Regions from separate parts of the Metabacillus sp. 113a genome, predicted to be linked through region 2. Evidence: riboswitches for the same ligand, from Rfam matches in the RefSeq annotation. Region 2 holds a riboswitch; the other holds the start of a gene.
What was found. A riboswitch is a leader RNA that binds a small molecule or an ion and turns the genes downstream of it on or off. The one in region 2 is predicted to bind lysine.

Region 1: linked by a shared signal. The riboswitch ahead of ACQCVE_RS06845 (aspartate kinase) and the one ahead of ACQCVE_RS09375 (amino acid permease) in region 2 are both predicted to bind lysine.

The regions. Positions count from the first base shown of each region.
Region 1 covers NZ_JBNILJ010000003.1:114,506-124,123, forward strand. Annotated here, with positions in the region: gene sdhA (succinate dehydrogenase flavoprotein subunit) at 1-1,273, opposite strand, end outside; gene ACQCVE_RS06835 (succinate dehydrogenase cytochrome b558 subunit) at 1,306-1,914, opposite strand; gene ACQCVE_RS06840 (YslB family protein) at 2,451-2,906, shown strand; gene ACQCVE_RS06845 (aspartate kinase) at 3,064-4,293, opposite strand; lysine riboswitch at 4,412-4,591, opposite strand; gene uvrC (excinuclease ABC subunit UvrC) at 4,657-6,429, opposite strand; gene trxA (thioredoxin) at 6,689-7,003, opposite strand; gene ACQCVE_RS06860 (electron transfer flavoprotein subunit alpha/FixB family protein) at 7,335-8,312, opposite strand; gene ACQCVE_RS06865 (electron transfer flavoprotein subunit beta/FixA family protein) at 8,363-9,136, opposite strand; gene ACQCVE_RS06870 (enoyl-CoA hydratase) at 9,226-9,618, opposite strand, start outside.
Region 2 covers NZ_JBNILJ010000004.1:223,113-232,730, forward strand. Annotated here, with positions in the region: gene ACQCVE_RS09345 (EcsC family protein) at 1-492, opposite strand, end outside; partial or broken gene ACQCVE_RS09350 (DUF3970 family protein) at 748-834, shown strand; gene ACQCVE_RS09355 (GNAT family N-acetyltransferase) at 874-1,407, shown strand; gene fumC (class II fumarate hydratase) at 1,453-2,832, shown strand; gene ACQCVE_RS09365 (UDP-N-acetylmuramoyl-L-alanyl-D-glutamate--2,6-diaminopimelate ligase) at 3,034-4,503, shown strand; gene ACQCVE_RS09370 (D-alanyl-D-alanine carboxypeptidase family protein) at 4,661-5,827, shown strand; gene ACQCVE_RS09375 (amino acid permease) at 6,098-7,516, opposite strand; lysine riboswitch at 7,631-7,808, opposite strand; gene ACQCVE_RS09380 (twin-arginine translocase TatA/TatE family subunit) at 8,017-8,205, shown strand; gene ACQCVE_RS09385 (DUF6612 family protein) at 8,548-9,483, opposite strand.

The sequences.
Region 1 (9,618 bases), on a different contig from region 2:
AGACGCTGGATGGAAGATCTTCTGCAAATGATTCAAGTCCCTGTGCGTATTTCGCAGCACTTGGACCTGCCACCATTCCTCCGTAAATAGCGGAAAGAAGGGAGTTGGCACCAAGACGGTTCGCTCCGTGCATGGAATAATCGCATTCGCCTGCTGCAAACAGTCCCGGGATGTTCGTCATCTGATCGTAATCCACCCACAGTCCGCCCATGGAATAGTGAACGGCAGGGAAGATTTTCATCGGAACTTTGCGCGGATCATCCCCCATGAATTTTTCATAGATTTCGATGATTCCGCCAAGTTTAATATCCAGCTCTTTCGGGTCTTTATGGGATAAATCGAGATAAACCATGTTTTCCCCATTGATTCCAAGCTTCTGATTTACGCAGACGTCGAAGATTTCTCTTGTAGCGATATCCCTTGGCACAAGATTTCCGTAAGCCGGATATTTCTCTTCTAGGAAGTACCATGGCTTCCCGTCTTTATATGTCCAGACACGGCCGCCTTCCCCCCTTGCGGATTCACTCATGAGGCGAAGCTTATCATCCCCCGGAATCGCGGTCGGGTGAATCTGAATAAATTCAGCATTGGAATAATAGGCACCCTGCTGGTAGACGATTGAAGCAGCAGAGCCCGTATTTATGACAGAGTTCGTGGATTTGCCGAATACAATTCCAGGTCCGCCCGTTGCCATAATGACTGCATCGGACCGGAACGATTTGATTTCCATGGACGACAGATTCTGAGCAGTAATCCCGCGGCAGACCCGGTCATCATCCAAAACGATTCCAAGGAATTCCCAGCCTTCGAACTTTCTGACAAGCCCTGCCACTTCATAGCGGCGGACCTGCTCATCCAGTGCATAAAGCAGCTGCTGGCCGGTTGTAGCGCCCGCAAAAGCTGTTCTGTGATGCTGAGTTCCCCCAAAGCGGCGGAAGTCAAGCAGTCCTTCAGGGGTACGGTTAAACATGACGCCCATACGGTCAAGAAGATGAATGATAGAAGGAGCAGCTTCACACATTGCTTTTACCGGAGGCTGATTCGCCAAAAAGTCTCCCCCGTAAACCGTGTCATCAAAATGCTCCCAGGGGGAATCCCCCTCACCCTTTGTATTCACCGCTCCATTGATGCCGCCCTGTGCGCACACTGAATGTGAACGCTTAACAGGAACGAGTGAAAAAAGATCCACGCTGACTCCCTTTTCGGCAGCCTTTATAGTAGCCATTAAGCCGGCCAAACCGCCGCCGACGATTGTAATCCGATTGTTGTTCATCTAGCCCACTCCCTTGATTGACGTTTCCTCAATTAAACAAATGCAAAGATGGAACTTACTCCTACGTAAGCAAGTGCAACAAACACAGCAAGTGTTACATAGGTTGAAATCAGCTGGGAACGAGGTGTAACCGTAATTCCCCAGGTTACGCAGAAAGACCAGAGCCCGTTTGCAAAGTGGAACACTGTGGAAACAACACCCACCACATAGAAAGCGACCATTGCCGGATTGCTAAGAATATTTTCCATCATAGAAAAATTGACCGTCGCTCCGAATGCAGCGGCAATTCTTGTTTCCCACACATGCCATGCAACGAATACAAATGTAACAATGCCGCTGAACCGCTGCAGGACAAACATCCAGTTTCTGAAATAGCCATAGCGGGAAGCATTATTTTTCGCCGTAAAAGCAATATAAACACCATAAATAGCGTGGAATAATAGCGGCAGGAAAATGATAAATGTTTCTAAAACAATCCTGAATGGCAGGCTCTCCATAAAATGAGCCGCCTCATTAAATGCTTCTTCTCCTCTAGTCGCAAAATTGTTGACAACAAGATGCTGAATCAGGAAGATTCCTACAGGAATAACCCCCAGCAGCGAGTGCAGTCTGCGCAGCGCAAACTCCTTATTTCCAGCCATAATTCCTTTACCCCCTAATCAATGATAATCTGTAGTTTTTATTGGGTTTTCTCCTATCCCCATTTTACAGTCTGGAGCATGGGAGGGCTTTGTCATGGCAAGCTATTAAAATAGCATTTTATCCAACCTTATTTCCCAATATGCTGTCATAATTCTCTCGCCCGGATGATCAGGGAGCATGACTTTGAATCTGGCAGTTCTGCATTGGAAACTTTTGACTAAACCGCCGCTCCATCATAATTATAAACTGATAAAATGTGACAAATTCATTTTACTCCTAACATAATAGAGCGTCAAGAAAACGTGTTCATAAATTATAATTTTCGGAATTATTTTCGTTCTTCACAAAATTAACTTTATTACTATATTGAAATGTGAGAGAAAATATGCTTAAGAGCTTAGTATGGCAAGAAGGAATCATTCCTTGCCCTTGGCCTCTCCTAATATGGAACCCTCTTAAGCCCGATCTTCCTTTTATTTCATGTTAATAGCCTACGGTCTTGATATATAATGAGCATAGAGAGAGGGGAAATGAAATGAAAACGACACGTAATCAAGTAGAGGCTGAAAAGTATGAGGAGCTGTCAGTCCCTGCTTTTGGCCATGAAATGCTGCGGGAGATCCTTCTTCCCGAAATCCTTGGTCAGGAGTATCCTTCTTTGCTTTACTGGGCCGGCAGAAAGCTTGCAAGGCACTTTCCGCTGGAAACTGCAGAGGAGCTTCCCCGTTTTTTTCTTCAATCCGGATGGGGGACACTGACACTCTTACATAGAAAACAGGGAGAAATGGAGTTTGAATTGACCTCCGACCTGATCCTGACCCGCTTTCAAGCTCAAAAGGAGCCATCCTTCCAGCTGGAGGCCGGTTTTCTGGCAGAGCAGGTTCAGACAATCGGGAAGCATGCGGCTGAGGCCTACGAGCAGGTAAAACGCCGCTCCGGCAAGGTAATCTTGACCGTTAAATGGGATAAAAAGGACATGATCACAGATTGACCGGAAGCCATGATTTTTGGATCCCGGCTTAACCTGGCTGTCTGTAAAGCAAGGGTGCACCTAAAGGAAGAGCCCGGGAATGCTTGGTGAAAAGCATTCCCGGGTTCTTTTTTGTTCGTGCTTCGAACAGGATGAAGATGTCTTTTGATTCTGTTTATTAAACCGGCGCCTTTTTGCCGGATAGCTCGAATGCTTCATGAAGCGCTTCAACTGCCCTCACCATATCATCCTGCTCAATTACAGTGGATACCTTAATTTCAGAGGTGCTCACCATTTTCACTTCAATGCCCTCCTTGGCGAGCACCGAAAACATCCCTGCCGCCACCCCGGGATTGGAAACCATGCCGGAACCGACAATGGAAACCTTGGATAAGCCTTTTTCCGATTCAATTTTCTTGAACCTTAATTTTTTCTTATGAGTCTCAAGCACATCGATCGTTTCTTCCAGATCATTTGTTTTTACTGAGAAAGAAATCGTGCCGTTCTCTTTATCTGTCAGACTTTGAATGATGATGTCCACGTTTACCCCATGCTCCGCCAGTGTCGTAAATATAGTCGAAAGGGTGCTTAAATCATTCGGCAGGCCGCAAACGGACACTCTTGTTACCTGGTCCTCAAATGCAATTCCTTTAACAATTAAATTTTCTTCCAATGCACTTTCCTCCTCAATAAGCGTTCCCCGCTCGTCCTGCATACTGGAACGCACTTCCAGTGGAACCTGATAATTTTTTGCAAACTCTACTGCTCTTGGATGAAGAACACCCGCACCAAGATTTGCCAGCTCCAGCATTTCGTCATAGGATAGGCCGGCAAGCTTTCTTGCTCCTTGGATATAGCGCGGATCGGTCGTATAGACCCCCGTCACATCGGTATAAATGTCGCATTTATCTGCCTTCAGCGCCGCTGCAAGGGCAACAGCTGTTGTATCCGAACCGCCTCTTCCCAATGTTGTAATTTCCCCGTTTTCATCTCTCCCCTGAAAACCTGCTGCCACAACGATTTTCCCCCGGGTCAGCTCTTCTGTAATGCGGTCATCTTCAATGCGGGTTATGCGTGCATTTCCATGCCGGGATTCAGTGAAGATTCCCGCCTGGCCTCCGGTCAAGGAAACGGCTTCATAGCCCTTGGCCTGGAGAGCCATCGCTAGTAAAGAAATCGTGATCTGTTCCCCTGTAGTCAGCAGCATATCCATTTCTCTTTTGTCCGGCTTCGATGAAAGTTCCCCCGCAAGCGATACGAGCTGATCGGTTGTTTTCCCCATGGCCGAAACGACGACCACCAGGTCATGGCCATTTTCTTTTTCCTGGATTACTCTTTTTGCAACATTCAAAATTCGATCTGCAGATCCTACGGATGTTCCTCCAAATTTTTGTACGATCAGTCCCACGTTATCGCTCCTCTAGGTCAATGGTATATCGCAAGTTCTTTCAGATAAGAGCCCAAAATAAAAAGCAATGGGATGCCCCTCCCATTGCTTGCATAAACGAAAAAATTCTCCGCCCATACAATGAGATAGCTCTCCAAGAATAAAAATCTTGACAGCCCTGCATTTATTCAATGCAAAACCAGAAGAATCAGCAATGGCACCTTTTCCTCTTCGGCGGCGCTCCCCTTTCGGCATACATAAACGGAAAACCATTTTCCTGCTTATGCCTACTATTGAAGTCCGCACCTCTATCGTCATTTAACGAACTAAACGACCTGATTAAATTAGTTTGTATTCTATCAGAGGATTAGGAAAAGCACAAGTCTATTCTTTTAACTTTTCATATATCAGCTCTGCAGCCGCATAAGGAACACCGGCTTCTTTAATCTGCTCAACGGTCGCTTCCTTCATTTTTTTAACAGAGCCGAAATGCTTCAGCAGCATCTTCCTCCGCTTTTCCCCGATGCCGGGGATTTCATCCAATATGGATTGAATCGCGTTTTTTCCGCGGAGCTGTCTGTGGAACGTGATCGCAAAGCGATGGACCTCATCCTGAATCCGCTGCAGCAGATAGAACTCCTGTGAGCTGCGTTCGAGCTGAACAAGCTCAAGCGGGTCTCCAATCATCAAATTGGAAGTCCTGTGCTTATCATCTTTTACAAGGCCGGATACTGGTATTTGCAGAGACAGCTCATTCTCAAGAACATCTTTTGCTGCAGAAATCTGCCCCTTTCCTCCATCAATCACGATAAGATCGGGAAGAGGAAGGTTTTCTTTCAATGCACGGGAATACCTTCTCCGGACCACCTCTCTCATGGACTCATAATCATCAGGCCCGGTAACAGTCCGGATTTTATACTTACGGTACTCTTTTTTGGCCGGTTTCCCATCGATAAAAACAACCATTGCGGAAACTGGATCAGACCCTTGAATGTTTGAGTTGTCAAACGCTTCGATCCGGATTGGCACGGCGATTCCCAGCTTATCGCCGAGATTCTCGATGGCCTTAATTGTCCGCTCTTCATCCCGCTCGATTAACGAAAATTTCTCGCGGAGTGCAATTTTCGCATTTTTGTGAGCGAGCATCAGCAAGTCCTTCTTCGCACCGCGCTTCGGCTGGACCGCGCGCACATTCAGAAGCTGCTCCGCCAATTCCAGATCAGCGCTGTCCGGAATCATGATTTCCTTCGGCAGGAAATGATTGCTCTGCTGATAAAACTGGCCCAGGAATGTCAGAAATTCTTCATCCGGTTCATTATAGATTGGAAACATCGAAATATCCCGTTCAATCAGCTTGCCTTGCCGGACAAAAAATACTTGTACACACATCCAGCCCTTATCAAAAGCATAAGCAAACACATCCCGGTCCACAAAATCCGTCATCGACATCTTCTGCTTCTCCATTGTCGCTTCAATATGGACGATCTGATCCCTGTACTCCTTTGCCCGCTCAAAATCCATAGCCTCTGAAGCTTTATACATCTTATCGGTTAAATCCTTTTTAATCTCCTTGTACCCGCCGTTTAAAAACCGGCTGATCTCCTCAACCATTTTCCGGTTTGTTTCTTCCGTTACTGTATATACACAAGGGGCAAGACACTGCCCCATATGGTAATACAGGCAGACGCGGTCTGGCAGAGTGTTGCATTTCCTCAGCGGATACAGCCGGTCCAGCAGCTTTTTCGTTTCACGGGCTGCCTGGACATTTGGGTAAGGGCCGAAATATTTCCCCCGGTCTTTTTTGATTTTCCGCGTAACAATCAGCCGAGGATGGCGTTCACCGGTTATTTTTATAAATGGAAAGGACTTATCATCCTTGAGCATCACATTATATTTTGGATCGTATTTTTTAATCAGATTCATTTCTAAAATAAGGGCTTCGATATTAGAGGACGTCACAATGTATTCAAAATCCTCAATTTCATTGACAAGCCTTTGCGTCTTCCCGTCATGAGAGCCGCTGAAGTAAGAACGGACACGGTTCTTTAATACTTTGGCTTTCCCGACATAAATAATGGTCCCCTGTCTGTCCTTCATGAGGTAGCAGCCTGGCTGATCGGGAAGAATGGCTAATTTTTCTCTGATTTTGTCTTTCATATAACCACTTCCATCCAGTCATTTGCCTTATATTGTACGATATATATAGGAAAATTACTAAGAATAGCGCTGGAAACAGTGTCAGGCGCAGAGTATTGGCCCGAGGAGGCAATTTCCGATCAGATACCGGTGGTGTCGGAAAAACGGACGGCAGCGGGAATGGCGCCCATCTTCTACACGAGCGGTTCCCCATGATGCAGCCCTCCTGCAAAAAAATAAAAAAACCAGACCAATAAATCAGCCTGGTTCCTTATTTCAATTAAGCGTGTTTATTAAGTAATTCAGCAAGAGCTTCTTTCGGCTGATATCCAACCGCTTTATCCACTACTTCTCCATTTTTGAAAACGAGAAGAGTCGGGATGCTCATTACGCCGTACTTACCAGCAGTTTCCTGGTTTTCATCAACATCAAGCTTAACGATTTTCACTTTGTCACCCATGTCTTGGTCAAGCTCTTCCAGTACTGGGGCAATCATTTTGCAAGGTCCGCACCATGGAGCCCAAAAATCTGCAAGAACAACGCCTTCTCCAGTCTCAGCAGAGAAGTTTTGATCCGTTACGTGTGAAATAGCCATGTAGAATTCCTCCTAAATCTTTAAGAATATGCACTTAGTATAGCACCTTCCTGTAAGGCGTGCTAAGATTTTGCCTCGAAGTCATTATACCCAATCCTAGCAGGAATAACCCGGTTCGGTACTGGTATCGCTTGACGCGCTGGAAGGGGACTGTATTAATTCTTATCTTCCTTAAGGTATACATATGTATGCGTAAGCTTGTGCCATTACACCTTCGACATCAGACCGTTTTTCCTGTCCGCTTGAAATCGGGTGAATGATCCTTCCTGACACAAGGTTTAAATAACATTAGAGCCCCCGCAAACAGGCTTTTTGCGGGGGCTGCACTGGCTTATGAATGAACTTTAAGCTTTTTAAACTCTTCGGTCAGCAGGGGGACGACCTCAAACAGGTCCCCGACAATGCCGTAGTCCGCTACTTTAAATATATTGGCTTCTGGATCCTTGTTGATGGCAACGATGACTTTGGAGTTGGACATTCCAGCCAAGTGCTGGATGGCTCCGGATACGCCGCACGCAATATAAAGGTCCGGCGTGACCACTTTACCCGTCTGGCCAATTTGAAGGGAGTAATCGCAATAATCTGCATCACAAGCTCCGCGGGATGCCCCGACAGCGCCCCCTAAAACATCTGCCAGTTCCTTAAGCGGATTAAAGCCTTCTGTGCTCTTAACGCCTCTTCCTCCCGCAACAATCACTTTAGCTTCAGAAAGGTCTACTCCCTCCGTTGCTTTGCGGATCACATCTTTAACAATTGTGCGCAAATCTTTAATATCGGCTGCTGCTGTTTGAACCTCACCTGATCTGGATTCGTCTTTTTCAAGCGGGGCAATATTATTCGGACGGATTGACGCGAAAATCATGCCATCCGTTACGATCACTTTTTCAAATGCCTTTCCGGAGTAGATAGGGCGGGTAAAGACAATATTGCCTCCAGCCTCCTCTACGTTAATCGCATCCGAAACCAGTCCCGTATTTAGTTTTGCTGCAATTTTAGGCGAGAGATCCTTTCCGAGGGCAGTATGCCCAAACACCATTCCTTCCGGATTTTCCTGCTCTATGACCGTCATCAGAGCCTGTGAAAACCCATCCGGTGTGTAAGCTGAAAGCTTCTCATTTTCTACAGCTATGACACGGTCCGCACCGTATTGAATCATTTCTTCCCCAAGACCGGATACTTGATTCCCTATAAGAACAGCTACAATTTCTCCGCCCTCCGCAACAATTTTCCCGGCAGCAATCGCTTCGAAGGATACATTTCTCAATGACTGATCTCGTGATTCTCCCAATACTAGAACTTTTCTTGCCATTTTCATTTCCCCCTATTTCTCCGTATTCCCTTGCCTGTCATGAATTCCAATCAGATGACCTTAGCTTCGTTCCTAAGCAGGCTGACAAGCTCCTTAACCTGCTCGTCCAATTCCCCTTGAAGGACTTTTCCAGCTTCTTTTTTCGCAGGCATAAAAATTTCAATTGTTTTTGTTTTTGGTTCAACATCGTCCTCTTCAATGTCCAAATCATCCAGCTCCAGTTCATCAAGCGGCTTCTTTTTCGCCTTCATGATGCCGGGCAATGACGGATAGCGAGGCTCATTTAATCCTTGCTGTGCCGTAACGAGCAAAGGAAGAGCTGTTTCGATGATCTCAGAATCACCTTCAACATCCCGTGTAACAGTTGCTTTACTGCCCTCAATCTCAAGCTTTGTAATGGTTGTTACATAGGAGATATCTAGCAGCTCCGCAAGACGGGGGCCAACCTGTCCCGAGCCTCCATCGATGGCAACATTTCCTCCTAGAATCAAATCTGCATTTTTGTCCTTTAAATATTCCGAGAGAATCTTGGCAGAAGTGAACTGATCTCCATCCTCCAGATCATCTTCCGTATTGATCAGCACAGCTTTATCGCATCCCATCGCCAAAGCTGTACGAAGTTCCTTCTCAGCCTCTTCCCCGCCAATCGTTACAACGGTTACCTCGCCGCCCTGGGCGTCTCTGATCTGAATAGCTTCTTCAATCGCATACTCGTCGTACGGATTGATGATAAATTCTGCTCCATCCTCTTGGATTCTTCCGTTGCTGATGGAAATTTTTTCTTCTGTGTCAAAAGTCCGTTTCATCATTACAAAAATATTCATTTCTCCATCCCCCTGTTTCGCATGTTCATTGCTTAAAACGCCTATTTGAATACGCTTCCATTGTACGGCCGGGGAAAGCCCCCGTCCAATCATTCTCCCTTGAACTGAGGCGGGCGCTTTTCAAGAAACGCCTGAATTCCCTCTTTAGCATCCTGCTTATCAAATACTTCTCCAAACAGGGCTGCTTCTCTTGCCATCCCTTCCTGGTAAGAAGAAGACTTCCGGATATTCAGCAATTCGATAACAGCTTTGAGGGTATTTGGGCTTTTTAAAGCCATTTTTCCTGCCAGCTGTTTAGCTTCATGCAGCAGCATCTCATCCTGCACTGCCTTGTTGGCGAGTCCAAGCTGCGCAGCTTCTGCTCCGGTGATCGGCTCGCTTGTAGCCATCATTTCGAGAGCCTTTGCTTCTCCAACATAGCGCGGAAGACGCTGAGTCCCTCCAAAGCCGGGAACAAGGCCGAGCTGCAATTCAGGAAGGCC
Region 2 (9,618 bases):
AAACACCCGCTCTTCTTTTTGCTTCGGATCATATCCGTGGGCAATCGCAATCTCCTGCAGAGTTTTAAGGGAGAGCCCCAAAATAACAGGGATATCCAAAGCGAGAGTGAACATTCCTCCAAATCCTGTAGAAGCTCCTTGAACCGTCGCAAGGTTGCCGCGTGACGCTCTGATTTCTTCACATACCTTTTTCATGTCTGCAACAGGGATCATTGCTGCTTCTTCGATCGTTTCAATTTCTCTCCCTGACTTTTCAGCCAGTTTATTGAGCATCATTTTCTCCTGAGTCAGGTACTTTCCTCCTGACTGAACGTAGCTGCCGATTTCATCCAGAAGAACTCCGATTTTTTTCTGCAGAAAAGCAGGGGTGATCCTGTCTAAAAGCTTAAAAGGGAGCCGGGTGATTTTTTCCCAGAACCATAAGCCCTGCTGATCTTTTTCCCATTTTTCCACTTCAGATAATGAGTGCTGCAGTAATTCTTTCGTTTCCATACAATCTCCCCCTTTTATGGTTAGTAGCTAATAGTACGTATATTCAATCGGCAGGTTTCAGTCTGTCCGATGTCCGGATGGGTTATGCTGCAGGATGAGAGCAGCAGGGACACATTCATTATAGCAGGTGGAGTCAGTAAGTACTCTGGACATTCGGGCTTGTACCCGTTAAGATGATGAAATCATAAAAGAAAAGGAAGATGTTTTTGGCTCAAATACGATTAATGGGCAGCAAGGAAGAACTGGAAGCTTTTCATATGTTCTTTTGAGAGAAATTATTCGGTTTCTTATACATCAAAAGAGTATGGCAGAACAAATCCTAAATACAAACACTCTAAGGATGAGCGGGTTTTTAAAAAACAAGTCTATGGGAGAGTAACCATGAAAAGAATAGGGGAGAGAGTCCGGCTTAGGGAATTGGAAGAAAAGGATGCGGAGCAGCTGTACCCGATTTGGTCTGATCCGGAAGTGGTCCGTTATTTAAATATGCAGGCAGCAGGCACGATAACCGAAGTCAGATCCATGATCTATATTCTTCGGTCACTCTCGGGAAAGAGGAAAGCATTCCGGTGGTCAATTCTTGATCAGAATACGAACGAATTGCTCGGAACATGCGGATTTAACGAGTGGGATGAGGAAAATTCCAGAGGTGAAATTGGCTATGAGCTCGGCATGCCTTATTGGGGCCAGGGTTACATGGCAGAGGCGCTTCAATTGTTGTTTAATCTTTCCTTTAGAGAGATGGGGGCAAACAGGATTGAAGCAAAAGTCGTGCCCGATAATCTAAGTTCGATCGGTCTTCTCAAAAAGCTGAACTTCCGGTACGAGGGAAGGCTGAGGAAATACGAATGGATGAATGGGAAATTTCAGGACGTTGAGCTTTTTTCTTTGCTCAAAGAAGAAATGAGGGATTAAGCGGCAGGTTCATGGGGGAATGAATGAGGGGAGGGATCAATAATCATGCAAACAAGAATTGAGAAGGATACAATGGGGGAAATTGAGGTTCCGGCAGATAAAATGTGGGGAGCCCAGACACAGAGGAGCAAGGAGAACTTTAAAATCGGTACCGAAAAAATGCCGCTGGAAGTTATTTATGCATTTGCCGTTTTAAAACGAAGTGCGGCTGTTTCCAATGAAAAATTAGGAAAGCTTACGGCAGCAAAAGCAGAAGCGATTGTCCAGGCATGTGATGAAATTCTTGATGGGAAGTGGGACGAGCAGTTTCCGCTGGCAGTTTGGCAAACGGGAAGCGGCACTCAAAGCAATATGAATGTAAATGAGGTTGTCGCGAGAAGGGGCAATGAGATTCTTGGTGAAGGGGAAGCCAAAATCCATGCAAATGATGATGTGAACATGAGCCAGAGCTCAAACGATACGTTTCCGACTGCGATGCACATTGCCGCTTTAAGAGCGGTAAAAGACCAGCTCCTTCCTGCTGTGGAACAGCTCCAGAAGACGCTGGAGGAAAAATCCGGTCAGTTTCAGGACATCGTGAAAATTGGCCGGACTCATTTGCAGGATGCGACTCCGATTACACTTGGCCAGGAGATCAGCGGCTGGTCCTATATGCTTGAACGATCAAAGGGAATGATAGAAGAAGGTACTTCCCACTTGCTTAACCTTGCGATAGGAGGAACAGCTGTTGGAACCGGCATCAATGCCCATCCTGAATTTGGGGATGAAGCAGCTCAGGAAATTGCCAGGTATACAGGCTTCCCATTTATTTCTTCTGCGAATAAGTTCCATGCATTAACCTCTCACGATGAAATGGTTTATGCCCATGGAGCCATTAAAGGGCTGGCTGCCGATGCAATGAAAATTGCAAACGATGTGCGCTTTTTAGCCAGCGGCCCCAGATGCGGAATTGGCGAGCTGATTATTCCTGAAAATGAACCTGGAAGCTCCATCATGCCAGGGAAAGTCAACCCGACGCAAAGCGAGGCTTTAACAATGACGGCGGTTCAGGTAATGGGGAATGATGCAGCAATAGGCTTTGCAGCAAGCCAGGGGAACTTTGAATTAAATGTATATAAGCCGGTCATTTTGTATAACTTCCTTCAATCCGTCCGACTGCTTTCAGATGCCCTTCTTTCCTTTAATGAGCACTGTGCCAAAGGGATCCAGCCGAATCATGAGGTGATCGGCAAATACCTTAAAGAATCTCTCATGCTCGTTACGGCATTAAATCCGCACATCGGATATGAAAATGCAGCAAAAATTGCGAAGCATGCCCATAAAGAAGGTCTGACTTTAAAAGAATCGGCTTTGCAGCTTAATCTTCTTACTGAAAAGCAATTTGATGAATATGTCATTCCAGAGCAAATGACTAAACCGAAATAATGACCGTCTCTTATAGGGTGCTGTTTCTCAGAAGCAGCGCCCTTTTCCCATAAGCTTTCATACTCCGCTTCCATGCAATTTCCAGATTATAACTCAGGGTAAACCCTTTTTTCAGCAAATAATAAAATCACCCGGCAAGGATAAAAAACACAGGCGGATTTCGAACCATGTGAAAAAGATAAATGAAGGAGTTTCAACCTTATGAATTTACATCAGCTGCTTTTATCTTCATCCATCCGTCCCGAGCCTGAATTGGAAAATCTTAAATCCATTGAAATAAAAGGGATTACGTCCGATTCAAGATGCGTGAAGGCGGGAGATTTTTTTATTGCCATTTCGGGTCATGACCAGGATGGACACCAATATATCAACGCTGCGATTGAAGCAGGGGCTGTGGCTGTCGCTGGAGAAAAAGCACTTAATAACCTTCCTGTTCCCTATGTTCACCTGAACGACAGCAGAAAGCAGATGGCGGAAATGGCCATCGCTTTTTACGGCAATCCTCAGCAGAAACATAAAATGATCGGAATTACCGGAACGAACGGGAAAACCACGACTGCTTATATGATAAAACATATAGTAGAATCAGCGGGATATTCCTGCGCCCTTTTTGGTTCAATCGCCAATTACATAAATGGAAAATGGTACAGAGCCTCCAATACAACTCCGGACAGCCTCGAGCTTCAGAAATTGCTTCATCTGAGCAGGGATGAGTTTGCAGTGATGGAGGTTTCATCACATGGCATCAGCCAGCATCGCGTGGAAGGCCTTCAATTTGATTACGCGCTGTTTACGAACCTCGACCGGGATCATCTCGATTACCATGATACGATGGAGGAATATTTTCAAGTGAAGTCCCGGCTATTCGCCCAGATGTCCCCTGCAGGGAAGGCGATTGTTAATACGGATACACCGTGGGGAAGGAAGCTTACAGAAAATATAAAGGCAGAAGGACATGATGTTCTGACATTCGGGGAAGGCCTTGAAAATGACCTTAGTTTATCAGAATGGAAGGCAAATACGCTACCGTCTGCCATTTTTAAAGAAACTGAAAATAGAGGTCATTTTATCCAGCTTGCGATTCCAGGTCTTCATAACGTGTTTAATGCAGGACTGGCTTTTCTGGCAGCTCAACAAATCGGGATCGAATCGCGAGTGATTCAAGAGGCGCTGTTAAGCTTTTCCGGAGTTCCCGGCAGGAATGAGATGTATGTGCAGAAGGGCGAGCCTACCTGCATGGTCGATTATGCCCATACTCCTGACGCGCTGTATCATTGTCTGAAAACTGCAAGAGAATGCGGGGCAGAAAATGTTTATCACATTTTTGGCTTCAGGGGAGGGAGAGATGAATCAAAGCGCAGCGAAATGATTCAATTGTCCTCTGATTTGAGTGATGGATACATTCTGACACAGGATGATGCCAACGGTGTACCCGAGCATGAATTAATGGATGAATTAATCAGGCTTCAGGAAACATTCGGCAGTGAGAAGGGATCTCTTATTCCTGACCGTACTATGGCTATCAAGCATATGTTTAAGATTGCAAAACCAAAGGACTGGATTGTCGTTACGGGTAAGGGGGACGAGCCCTATCAGCAGCAATTTGAGCTGCCTGCAGCAACAGATGGAGAAACGATCCGGTATCTTCAAAAAAAACTGATTCAGAAATGAAAAAAAGGAACCCGGGATGCTGCAGGGTTCCTTTTTTTGTTTTCATCCATGTAAGAATATGCAGCGAATTCAATTAATTTACATTGTTTTCAGATTGTGAAGTTGATATTCTAGAAAAGGACTAACTATGAACGGAACAGATAAGGAGAGTAAATCCATGAAGCAGATCCTGCACACGATGATCGCGGCTTTCACACTATTCATTATCATGCACCCGGACAAAGCAAGCGGCATTAAGGATCCTGACCTTTCGCTGAAAAGTGAAGGAGCCGTTTTAATGGATGCAAAAACTGGGCGTATTTTATACGAAAAGAATGGTCATGCTTCTATGTACCCTGCGAGTATTACAAAAATCGCAACCGCTATTTATGCAATTGAAAACGGGGATTTGGATGAAATCGTAACAGTAAGTGAAAAGGCCAGGAATGCAGAAGGGACTAAAGTTTTTCTGGAAGAAGGAGAGCAGGTTCCTCTTAAACGGCTGATTCAGGGAATGCTGATTAACTCCGGAAATGATGCGGCAATTGCTATAGCTGAACATATGAGCGGAAATGTCGAGCAGTTTTCGAAGGATTTGAATGAATATTTACTAAAAGACGTTGGGGTTGAGCAAACGAACTTTGTAAATCCAAGCGGTCTGTTTGATCCGGACCATCGGACAACTGCAGCGGATATGGGCAAAATAACAAAGTATGCCATAAAGAATGAGCAATTTGCAGAAATTTTTGGAACAAAATCTATGGAATGGGAAGGGGAGACCTGGCAAACGACTCTTTTAACCCACCATAAAATGCTGAAGCAGCGGCCTTATGAAGGGGTGACGGGCGGAAAGAACGGGTTCGTGTCCCAATCAGGCTTTACCCTTGTTACAGCAGCGCAAAAAAATGGGTTAAGCTTAATTGCAGTAACACTAAAGTCCCCTAATGACAGTGGTACGTATAATGATACAGAAAAATTACTTGATTATGGATTTGGACACTTTGAAACGAAAGAAATCGCGCCTGCGGCTTCGCTTGTAAATGATAAAAAAGAACCGCTTCAACTAACGGAACCTATTCCCTATACTAAAGGCAAAGATGAAAAGGTGACAACAAAGATAAATCGGCTAAATGAGCTGGTTGTACACGGCGAGGATGGGCAGGAACTGGCTTCAGCAAAACTGGAACCCGCTATTCCGGAAGGCCAGGGCATCAGTCAAAATCTGCAGGAAAATAAAGAAGAAGAGGACAAGTACTTCAGCAGTCATTTTTTCCTGGCAGCAATTGCAGCCTTCCTTTTAGTGACCTTTATTAGCGGTACTTTATATTGGCAGACGAAAAGATAGCAAAAAGTCCATTAGGGCTTTTTGTTATACAGCTCAAAAATAGCGAACAGGACAGTATAACAAGATTATAAAGAAAGACATCCTGGAATAAAGATACTTAAAATCAGCTTAAAAGAATGGCTATCATGAGACATGGTGCTGATTGCCACAGTACCTGTTAATTGGAGCGGAAGGCTTACGCAAGCCTGCTGCAATCAAAAGCTGAGTTGAATAGAATAAGAAAAAGCCCGGGAATGCTTATTCAGCACTCCCGGGCTTTATTTTACAGATTTATAGTGTGCCGGAATCTGAATCCGGCTGTTTATGCTTCTTCCGATTAAGAAGAGGATACACAATCAGGCCTGCAAGGAAGAGACCGATGCCGAGGAAGAATGTCTTAAGGTCTGACGTTCCGGAGATGATAACGTACACACTGTAGATCAGCGCCAGTGAAGCAATCAATCCTTCTCTTACTCTGGATCCTTTGATTTCGCTGAACGTTTCGCCGTTTAAAACGAGCTTTAAATAATAGATAGAAGAAACAAGGTATGGAATCAGATAGGCAAGTGTAGCTGAAGTTGTAAGGAACGTGTAAGCTTCACTGATTGTGCCTGAGATAACTGAAAAGATAAACAGCTGTGACATGATATTGGTAATCGTGAGGGAAACCACAGGGCTTCCTTTTTTATTGTTTTTTCCGAATGCAGCCGGGAAAATTCCAGACTTGGCTGCCTGGTAGGCGACTTCTGAGCTCATTAAAATCCAGCCCAGAGTAGAACCGAATAAGGAGATAAGGGCAAGAATGGCCATCGCTGTCCCGCCGGCGTCTCCAAGGAAAAGAGCGAGAACATCAACAAATGGCTTGTCAGACTGCATTAATTCTTCTCTTGGAATAACACCCATTGTAAGCAATGTCGTAATCATATAAATGGATAGCGCAACCAGCAATCCAAAAATCGTTGCTTTTTTTACATCTGACTGGGAGCGGGCACGCCCGGACAGGATCACAGCCGATTCGATTCCTACAAAAGCCCAGAGGGTTGAAACAGCTGCAAGCTGTACCTGCTTAAAAAGTCCTTGTGGTTCCCCGTTTGATTGGACTTCGAAGTACCATTCTCCAGTGCTTGCTCCCTGAAATGCGAACAGGGCAGCGCCAATAAAGAGCATAAAGCCGATTACCTTCGATGCGGTAGCAGCAAAATTCAGCCGGCCTGCTGCATTCAAATTGTTCACAAGAATTGTATGAGTTCCCCATAATAAGATGGTGCAAACAGCAAAAGTAATCAGCCGGCCTTGTTCGATTTCCTGAGGCCCGACAGAAAAGAGGACGGTCGTATCTTTCATGATTGGAAGAAATGCCGATAAGTAACCTGCAAAGCTTGTGATGATGGCAACATTGCTGATCCAGTTTGCTACCCAGTAGCCCCACACCATACTAAATCCTGCAGCCTTTCCGGTTTTCTCTGATTTAAACATGGCCCTTGCGTAGCTTTGAGGCCCCCCGGTTAACTCCGGCTTTCTCACCGAAAGATTTCCAAATACGAGGGCAATCATTAAGACCCCGAGGCCGGTAACCAGCCATGCAGAGGCTACTCCCATAGGACTGGCCATTTGTGCAAGTGTGCTCGGAAGCATGAAAATGCCGGATCCGACCATATTTCCGATTACAAAAGCAGATAGCAGCCAAAAGCCCCATTTTTTTTGTTCCATTGTAAATCCTCCTTATATGATTTGCTGCTTAAAGGAAGATGGAGGACGTTATGCACATAAATAAAAAAGCATGGAGCAATCCATGCGTTTCCTATACATAGTCGCCTCAACCTATCTCCTGATAGCGCTCCGCGATGAATACTGCGGCAGTCCTGTATTTATTAAATACAGGCCCAGCAAGGACTGATGATTGGTATCAGCTTGCTTCGGCACCTTTTCCTTTCAACAGACATCAACAGCCCCAACGGCTTCAGCCCGGTTACTAATAATTGGTGCAACCTCTACCTCACCGAGATATGGAGTGAGGATTTTTCTTATTGAATTATGATACTTGAAAATGATAAATGATTTCATAAGAATCGTCAATGGAAACATCAGATTACCTTAACCTTCCACCTGCGAATCCGTCAGAAAATTATAAGTATTCTCTTGGTTTTTCCCAGTAAATCACCTATAATTTAATCAAGACTGACAAACTGTAACACAAAGGGGATTAGAATATGGGCAGTTTGGGATTTGGAGAAATCTTATTGATACTAGTGGTGGCACTGCTGCTGTTTGGACCAAAAAAGCTTCCGGAGCTTGGGAAAGCAGCAGGAAGAACGCTCCGGGAATTCAAAAATGCTACCCGCGGGATGATGGACGAGGATGAAGAAAAAGCAAAAAAGACAGATGAAAATCGTATCTAATAGATAGAAAATGAACCGGCATAAGGCAGCCGGTTCATTTTTTAATTGGCTATGTTAAAGCATGGGGCTGATTACTAAAACCTGTTGACTGAAAAGAAGGGCGTGAGCCTTTACGTTTGAGAGCGGCAGGATAGGGCAGATCCCGCTGCCGCATAGCGGCAAGGAGGCTTACCGCCCGCCCAAAGATAAACGAACGCCTGCTGGCTGTAATCAAAAGCTAAATTAACAGAGCCTTTTATTTAGATTGGATATCCGTATGGATAAGCTTTAAACGGGCTAACCATTTGACGGTGGGGGTTCTTCGCAGTCACACTAGTCCACCGGCAAGTCCAATTTGATTATTTACTCCATTGGCTGTGCAGAATCGGTTACTTCTTCAGGGACTTCCAGGTCATTCAGTTCATTGTACTTGCTGAACGTGCCATCGACTTTCTGATCGAGGGCAATGGTTTGGCCTTCAACATCTACTGTCATTGACATCATGACAGTTGTAGTATTCTGCAAGAAGGTCTCTTTATCAATTGAATAAGAGAGCTTTAAATCAGTTAATTCTGCAGATGCACCGTCTACGCCAAGAGAAGAAGTAATTTGATTAACCATATCTCCATAAAGATTTAGGAATTCTTCCTTCGGTTCATCAATAGAAATGATGTATTCACTGTCTTCTTCTTTGACCTTAATATCTCCTGCAACTTCTTGTAATCCTTCCAAATCAGCCGCCGGGTTTGATTGAGCTTCAGATCGTACCATTGGGTTATTAGGATCTGTGGCCATTACGGCCCACTCTCCGCCATTTTGAGATACATAAGAGTTGTCTTTGGTTACATATGATTCAAAAGAAAATTCAGACCCGTCTGCTGCAGATTTCGTTGTATTTACAGTGTGGATCAGCATTGGATCCATATTTTGCTCTATTTGCATAGAGGCATCCGTTTTGATTTCTTGCTGTCCATCATCAACAGTCTGGTCCACTGTCATTTCACTGGAGAAGCTCTTCACATCTTCATAAGCCGCAATCGACTTTTCCAAAACCTGTTCTGCAGTTAATTCTTCTGCAGGCTGTTCTTCTGATTTTTCTGTTTCTTCCGCTGCAGGCTCCTCAGCTTCTGCTGCTTCTGCTTCTTTTGTTTCTGTTCCATTTTCAGACGCTTCATCCTCTTTTGACCCTGTAGCTGTTTTCTCCTCTTTGGGAGCGGCAGTTGTTTCTTCCTTCGCCGTACCGCAACCGAATAAAACCAATGAAAGGATCAAAAACATGGAAGAAAGTTTTGCTGTCATTTTCAAATGTGTCACTCTCCAGTCGTTTTTTTATACAGCCTTTGGGACTGCTAACATAAAATTCCATACCCTTGGTTTTCATAAACCAAACAGAAATTTAAGATAAAATACCTGTTTTATTTAAAAAAATTTCTA